One region of the Brevibacillus humidisoli genome, then DNA from elsewhere that is predicted to be linked to it. Evidence: riboswitches for the same ligand, from Rfam matches in the RefSeq annotation. Region 1 holds a riboswitch; the other holds the start of a gene.
The links. A riboswitch is a leader RNA that binds a small molecule or an ion and turns the genes downstream of it on or off. The one in region 1 is predicted to bind S-adenosylmethionine.
Positions count from the first base shown of each region.

Region 1 (4,193 bases):
CACCCAGCGCTCGGTCAACTGCTGGAGCCGCTTCTGCCTGAGCAGGCCAAAGCGCCGGTAGAGCGGCTGCACGTACTGATGCAAGATCGCATTTTCGACGATACTGCCGTCCTTGGCTGCTCCCAACAGATAACGATCTTCCGGGATGTGGGCCATACCCTGCTGTCGAATGCTGCGCACCGGTGCGTTGGTGATCGGTTGTCCGAGCAGGTAAACGTCTCCCTGGTCTGCCTTGCGCAGACCGGTGATGACCTGTATCAGTTCTGACTGACCGTTGCCGGACACACCGGCAATCCCGACAATCTCACCAGCATGGACGCGAAAACTGACACGGTCCAACAGCGGTTTCCCCGAGTTGCCGCGGATAAACAGTTCGTTTACCGCAAGCAGCACATCACCTCGCGGCCGTTCGCTGCGCTGGATCTCAGCGATGTCGCGGCCGACCATCAACCGGGAGAGTTCCTCCACGTTTGTCTCCGCTGTTTTCAGCGTCCCCGTAACCTGTCCACCCCGCAGCACCGTGATACGATCGGCCACTTCCATCACCTCGTGCAGTTTGTGCGTGATCAGGATGACGCTTTTTCCTTGCTGAGCGAGATGTTTCAGTGTAACCAGCAGCTCTTTTACCTCCAGCGGCGTCAACACGGCCGTAGGCTCATCGAGAATCACGATATCGGCACCGTGGTAGAGGACCTTGAGAATCTCCACACGTTGCTGCATGCCCAGGGTGCACTCCCAGACCTTCTTGTGGGGATCGACGCTCATCCGGTACTTTTCCGAGAGCTCCTTCACCTGAGCGGCCGCCTTTTTCCGGTCAAACCAGACCCCTTTTGCCGGTTCCTGACTGATCACGATATTTTCTGCCACCGTGAAAGTGGGAAACAGCATGAAGTGCTGGTGAACCATGCCGATCCCGCTTTTGATCGCGTCTGCCGGGCTGTCAAACCGCTTCACTTCTCCGTTGATCCGGATGGTGCCATCTGTCGGCTTTTCCATGCCGTACAACATGCGCATCAGCGTTGTTTTGCCCGCTCCATTCTCCCCCACGATCGCGTGGATCTCCCCTTGTCTGAGGGAAAAGCTAACCTGCTGATTGGCGGCAAACGTGCCATACAGCTTGGTGATGTTCTCCATTTCCAGTAAAACAGTCACACAGTGTCACCCCTTTGTCGAGAAAAGAGGAAACCGACTACGGTGGGTAGCCGGTTTGCCCGATCTAGTTTTTCAGCGGGTCGGGGACCTCACGCTTGCCAGAGACGATCTCGTCATTGATTTCTTTCACTTTGGCGATCGTCTCTTCGCCGATAAACGGATGGAGCGGAGACTTGCTTTCGTGGGTGACGAAAGTGAGACCAACGCCTTTCTCTTTCAATCCGTAATCGACCACCCCTGGTGTAAACGTGCCGTTGACAAAATCTTTTACCGTCTCATACGCCGCTACATCGGTACCCTTTAGTTGTGACAAGACGACATGTTCCGGGTCCACTTCCGTACGGTCTATGTCTTGGCCGGCTGTGTAAAACCCTTTCTCCTTGGCCGCTTCGAACACGCCCAGATCGCCTACAGCAGCGGCCCCTGCAATAAAATCAGCACCTTGTGAATGCTGCAGCAGCGCCAATTCTTTCGCTTTTGCCGGATCTTCAAAGCTGCCTACGTAGTTCAACAGGAACTCCGCATCCGGATTGGTCGCTTTCAGACCTTCCTCGAAGCCAACCGTATATTTTTTCAACAGTGGAATATCCATCGCTGCTACCATTCCCACTTTTCCTGTCTTGGTCGCCAGTCCGGCGGCAGCCCCCATCAGGTATGCCGCTTCGTGCTCGCGGAATGAGACGCTGCGCACGTTGGGCAGATCAATGACCGTGTCGATGATCGCAAACTGACGGTCCGGATTTTCTGTCGCCACTTTTTTCAAAGCATCTTCTGCCTGAAAGGTAGCCGTAATAACCAAATCGTACTGTTCAGCCACCGCAACCCGCAGGTTTTCTTCGAACGCGTTGGGATCGGTCGCCTCAATTGTTTTTGCCTCCAGTCCAAACTCCTCAGCCGCTTTCTTAACCCCTTCATCCATCTGCTGGAAGAACGGATTGACGCCGATTTTTTCCGGGAGCACCAGGGCGATCCGTTTCTTCGGCTGATCTTGGCCTCGATCTCCTTCTGCCGATTGCGACTGGCTGGAGTCCGCTGGCTGCCCGCCGCCGCCACAGCCAGCCAAGGCCAAGGCAAACAGACACAGCAGCAAAAATACTCTCTTCATGACTGCTTCTCTCCTTGTTGTGTAAGTGTAAAAGAATACGAAAAAACCTCTCCCCTGCTGACAGGGAAGAGGATCGCATCTGCACCGCTCTCCCTTATCTGCCAGGTCGTATGCCTGCAGGAATTGGCACCTTCCTGAAAGTTTGCCTTCCAGTGGGTTGCCGGGTTTCATCGGGCCAGTCCCTCCACCACTCATAATAAGGGGTCTTTCTATGAACTTCTTTTTCATTTTAAATGAAAATATGATTTTATCAACCCTTTTCATATAATGTGTTTTTTTCCTGATTTTACATATCTGTATGTCTTCGGTCCCACAAAAAGGCCCCACCCGGTCTGCGCGTATTTGGGTGGGACTGTCGACAACCTTTTTCCCGAGGAGGAGAAGGCTTCTATTTCTAATAACGGTAAAAATGTGAATCAATTTTCTAGGGAATTAATGGTAAGTTCTCCGAACCTTCTGGTTCACCTTTCCATACTTCAAAGGTTCCTTTCAGCTTTGCTTCACCCGTCTGGTTGGTCACGATCAGCTCGCCGAGCCAGCGTTCCTCACCATCGCGGACCATCGACTCCACTAGTTGACCACTCACAGACAACTGCTCGCCTGGATAGGTCATTCGCGAAAACCGCACTTGGAAACTGCGCAAATACTGACGGGGGAACCACTCTGTCAGCGCCTGTCCCGCGAACCCCATCACCAGCATCCCATGGGCGATGACATCTTGCAGTCCAGCCTGTTTGGCTACGGGTACAACCGTATGAATCGGGTTGAAATCACCAGAGGCACCGGCGTAGCGGACTAATTGGGTGTGGGTAATCGCTTGCTTATGTAGGATGGGCAGTTCTTTCATCCTTTTCCCTCCTTCGCTCTCATTCTCTCCTGCATCTCGATGATCACCGACTCAGCTCTCAGTACTTGTTCTCCCTGCTGATTGGCATACTCTGTCACCAATGTGAACAGGTTCATTCTGCTTTTCGACTCGGCAGCGACAATCCGTGAGCAGGCGGTGATCTCATCACCCGCGCAGATCACACTGCCGTAATCGTACCGTTGTTTTCCGTGCAGCACGCGAAGCGGGTCCAGCTCTAACACTTCTATCAAATGTTCGAAACTGGGTCCTGCCCACATCTCGATCACGGTAGAAAATGTAGGGGGTAGAGGGATGTCGCGAAAGCCTGACTGCTGGGCAACATCTCTGTCATGGTAAATCGGGTTGTCATCGCCGATCGCAAGTGCAAACTCGCGGATTTTTCCTGCTTCTACGCGATACGCATACGGCTCAAATGTGTATCCGACGTATTTGGATAGATCTTTGGTCACCGCTGACCCTCCTCGCTTTTCCTGGATTGCTGCCTATTGGCCGGCTTCATCCTCCAGACAGCAGGCAACTGCCTCTTCTCTTCTTTTATGCGGGAATTCAAACTCGCAGACGATATCTTCTCCTTAACTGACAATATGGTCTGCTTATATGAAGACGTACACACAGCCGCAATATTCACCTGAGATCCTAAGTTCGCAAAAAACAAGATGATCTCACAACTAGGTATAGCAGGATATCTGCTTGTTCCGCACTTGTCGCGAGACTAACCTGCTTCTTTTTCAACCCGTTTCGCTGGCTTCTTTCACACCTATTCATTCTACAACTGCCGTTTCCCATTAGTATCCAGGGAACAATTTTTGCACAAGTCTGCTTGGTAACATTCGGTCTGACAATACAAATGCCCCATATAGTAAAGTAGTAGTATAAACAGATGTTCTACCATCTGTGCAAGCAGCAGATTGTGCATGATTTTGTGCTAAAGGTGGCCACCATGTTAGACAAAAGAGCAATGCAAATCTTGCAGTATCTACTGCAGTCCCATCACTACGTGTCAGTCAAGGAATTGATGGAACATTTCTCGATTTCTCGTAGAACATTATACTACGACATCGGGAAAAT
Region 1 is NZ_CP087263.1:3,195,014-3,199,206, forward strand. Features, by position in the region: gene LOK74_RS15715 (ABC transporter ATP-binding protein) at 1-1,152, opposite strand, end outside; gene LOK74_RS15720 (BMP family lipoprotein) at 1,217-2,257, opposite strand; SAM riboswitch class I at 2,349-2,460, opposite strand; gene LOK74_RS15725 (MaoC/PaaZ C-terminal domain-containing protein) at 2,682-3,104, opposite strand; gene LOK74_RS15730 (MaoC family dehydratase N-terminal domain-containing protein) at 3,101-3,574, opposite strand; gene LOK74_RS15735 (BglG family transcription antiterminator) at 4,066-4,193, shown strand, end outside.

Region 2 (4,193 bases), 1.6 Mb from region 1:
TGGCCTGTTAAGTGCATGGGTGCTCTATAAGGTACACAAAGTAGATCTGACAACAGCGGTATTTAGCAATATTCCGGGCGGCCTGTCGGAGATGGTCTCTCTAGGGCAGAGTCAGGGAGGCAATCTACAGATCATTTCGATGTTTCACTCCATTCGTGTCATGATCATCGTCGTCTTGACTCCTTTTCTGGTGATGCTGCTCTCCCATCACGGTGTCCTGCCGCCAGCAGCACCGGTCAATCAGACACTGGGAGGGGTCCAAACCGTTATTCTTCTGCTTATTGGCGTGGCAGCAGCAGCACTAGCCGCACGCCTGTCCGTACCTGCCCCGTTTTTGCTAGGCCCTTTCTTTCTTACTATGGCCATTTCCCTGTTCAGTACGTTGGTCGGGGAGAGACACGCATTGGCGGGAATTCTGGTGAGCAGTGCCCAATTGTTGATCGGGATGAGCATCGGGGTGGAGTTTAAGCGAGAGGAAGTGATTCACTACCGCAAACTCTGTATCTGGGCTTTGCTGTTCTCGCTGCTCCTGCTGTTGATGAGCTTCTCGCTGGCGGCCATCCTTTCTTACACCGCTGGGATCGATCTGATCACCAGTATCTTGGCGACAGCACCTGGCGGTCTTGCAGAGATGAGCCTGACAGCAATCGCCACAGACGCTGATCCGCTTCTTGTGACGGCCTTTCAACTGTTTCGCGTTCTTTTCATCGTGACGATACTGCCTGTGTTTGTCCGCTGGTTTGTGCTGCGTGTAGGCAACAGGGGGAGAAATAGAGGAGTGAGGGAATAGCCCTTCCTTTGGCCACATGCAGCACTACAGATACATCATGAATGACTGCAGCACCAACAAATACAGAGCCTACGGATACATGAACGGATACAGCACGAACGGATGCAGCACCAATAGATACACAGCGAAACCCAAAGCCCCTGTCACGCCGGAACACTGCCGGTAACAGGGGCTTTTTGGTCGGTGTTTTCGTAGTATATGTTGGTAGTTGGTATGTTTGGTCCGTCGCCTATGCTGGCAGGTCTAGCCGGTTTACTGGATAGCGGCCTGCAGTGCCTGATCCAGATCCGCCAAAATATCGTCGATCGATTCCGTTCCCACGGAGAGACGAACCATCTCAGGGGTGACGCCTGCTTTCCGCTGCTCTTCATCCGTTAACTGCTGGTGTGTCGTGCTGGCCGGATGAATGATCAGCGACTTGCTGTCACCGACATTGGCCAAATGGGAGAAGAGTTTGACCGATTCAATCAGTTTTTGCCCTTCTTTCACTCCCCCTTTGATCCCAAAGGTAAGAATCGCGCCCTGCCCTTTTGGCAAGTATTTCTGGGCCCGTTCGTATTGCGCATCACCTTCCAGGCCGGGGTAATTCACCCATTCCACCAGAGGATGGGCATGGAGGAACTTGGCAGCAGCCAGCGCGTTTTGGCTGTGTCGTTCCATACGCAGATGGAGCGTCTCCAAGCCCTGCAGGAACAAAAACGAGTTGAACGGAGACGGAGCGGCCCCGATGTCGCGCATCAATTGCACGCGTGCTTTGATGATGTAGGCGAGATTGCCGACTGCTTCCGTGTAGACAACACCGTGATACGTCGGATCGGGTGTGGTCAGCCCTGGAAACTTGCCGTTGTTCCAGTCGAACTTGCCGGAGTCGACAATAATTCCGCCGATAGATGTGCCGTGGCCGCCGATGAACTTGGTTGTGGAGTGGACGATGATGTCGGCGCCGTATTCAAAGGGCCGGCAAAGTGCAGGGGAAGCAAAGGTGTTGTCAACGATCAGAGGAATCCCGTGTGCATGGGCTATCTCAGCAATAGCGGTCAGGTCGGCTACATCGATACGGGGATTGCCGATCGTTTCGCAGAATATCGCTTTTGTTTTCTCGTTGATCTTCTCCCTGAAGTTGTCGGGATTGGCTTGGTCAGCGAAATGAACTTTGATGCCAAACTTGGGCAGGGTATGGGCAAACAGGTTGTAGGTCCCGCCGTACAAGCTGCTGGAAGAGACGATTTCGTCACCGGCGTGGGCGATGTTGAGGATGGAAAAGGTAATCGCCGCTTGCCCAGAGGAAGTGGCCAGTGCACCAACACCGCCCTCCAGCAGCGCGACACGCTGTTCAAACACGTCCTGCGTCGGGTTCATGATGCGGCTGTAGATGTTGCCAAACTCCTTGAGTGCAAACAAGTTGGCCGCATGCTCCGTATCACGGAAAACATAAGAGCTGGTTTGGTAGATCGGTACGGCTCGCGAGCCGGTAGCCGGGTCAGGCTGTTGTCCCCCATGCAGGGCCAATGTTTCCAGGTTCCAGTTTTGATCTGACATCATCGATCACTCCTTCTGATTGGTTGCATCAAAAAAGCCTTCTTCTGAGTAGAAGAAGGCTCTCGCACACGAGTCCGGTCGCACGTTCATCTCTCAGAATCCACTGATTCTGCAGGAATTAGCACCTTGCATGTCGCCATGCCGGTTGCTGGGCTTCATAGGGCCAGTCCCTCCGCCGCTCTGGATGAAAACTTTTTTTCTTTTGTATTTTCACATTATAGGGGAGTGTTGCCATGCTGTCAATCAGAAATGAGGAACCCAGTAGATTATGGGACGAGCTATGATGCATCGTTAGCCCGTCGTCAACGTTTCACTTGTGCTTTCAGCTTGGCGAGCAACCTGGAGCCAGACATTTCCGACTCTCCTGCATTGATCCGGTACACTTCCCCGTTTCCCGGCGTGTTGATCCCCTCCTTGGTCGTAAAAAACAATTCGATTCCCAGTTCTCGTCCGATGCTGATCACTTGATCGTTGTAGGCACCGAAAGGAAAAGCCAGCAGTTTGGGCTGCGGTCCCAGTTCTTGTTCCAGTCGTTTGTTCATAAAATCGAGATCGCTTTTAATGCGGGCACGATACTCGTCCATCGTTTCCGTACGCTGTTTGCCCTCTAGAAACAAAGGCTGGGTCAGAGCTGGCATCGATTTGAAACCCTTCTTTTTTCAACAAGTGGAGATGTTCCCGGAACAGCCCAACGGTAACGGTGCTGGGGTTCCCTTTGGCCGGGCTCTCATCTGATACGATCTGATGGTAGATCAGGACCAGTGCTTTGTCCTGGTAGAAGATCGGGCTAGTTGTTGCCTCTTCCCTTTGGCTCCATGCTCCCATGCCGACGCTGATCACGCATAAGATGATGAGGAACACGCTGATCATGAAATGAATCATGCTTTTCCTGAACGTCTTGATCGTTCGATTCGCTTTTTTCCTCGCGGCCTGATCAGCAGAATCGTCTGAAGGAAAAAACATTTGAGCCCCGCCTTATCTCTATATAGTTCGGTGATGCCCAAGCGCTTGGACTATTTATTTGATCCAGGCTGCCCTTTTTTGTGACAGAAAAGGGTAAAAAACTTTTTGATAGAAAACAACCTGACTTGGAAAGACTCTAAGCATTTTCACCCCGGGGGCAGCTTATGCTATGATGAGAAAAGCAAGACCCCCCGAAGGAGGATTACGATGGATGCTGAGGTAAAAGAGATCACTCCGGAAGAACTGCAGGAAAGAATCAACCGGGGCGACAAGCTGCAAATCATCGATGTGCGCGAACCGCATGAGTGGGAGGAAGGACATATCCCGCAAGCGACATTGATACCACTGGCGACACTGCCCGTGCGCCTAGAGGAGCTAGACAAGGAAACACCGATTGTGATGGTTTGCCGCAGCGGCGCCCGCAGTTGGAATGCGACGGCGTACGTGCAGCAGTTCGGTTATCAGGCGGAGAACATGGCGGGCGGGATGCTTGCCTGGAACGGCGAAGTCGAGAAGTAGAGGGCGATAAGAAAAACCACCTTGGCATAGGTGGTTTTTCTCTATTTGGCGCAACCATACTCTTTCTATCACGCTTACTGCTGCTCTTGACTTACTGCACTTTCATCCATATAGATCAATTCCCACAGGTGACCGTCGATATCCTGAAAGCCCCATTCATACATAAATCCATGGTCGACCGGATCTTTCGAAGGCGTTGCGCCAGCCGCCAGGGCCTTGTTCACGATCTCGTCCACCTGTTCCTTGCTTTCAGCAGACAAGGCTACCAACACTTCTGTGCTTTTGGTTGCATCGCAAATCTCTTTTTTGGTGAACGTTTGAAAAAACTCCTCAACCAGCAGCATGGCAAAGATATGATCACTGATGACCATGCATGCTGCCT
Region 2 is NZ_CP087263.1:4,804,390-4,808,582, forward strand. Features, by position in the region: gene LOK74_RS23430 (AbrB family transcriptional regulator) at 1-790, shown strand, start outside; gene LOK74_RS23435 (homocysteine synthase) at 1,043-2,329, opposite strand; SAM riboswitch class I at 2,413-2,520, opposite strand; gene LOK74_RS23440 (polysaccharide deacetylase family protein) at 2,632-2,913, opposite strand; gene LOK74_RS23445 (hypothetical protein) at 2,888-3,292, opposite strand; gene LOK74_RS23450 (rhodanese-like domain-containing protein) at 3,500-3,811, shown strand; gene LOK74_RS23455 (VOC family protein) at 3,886-4,193, opposite strand, start outside.
Region 2: it holds a riboswitch for S-adenosylmethionine, as region 1 does, so the genes downstream of both, LOK74_RS23435 (homocysteine synthase) here and LOK74_RS15720 (BMP family lipoprotein) in region 1, are expected to answer to the same signal.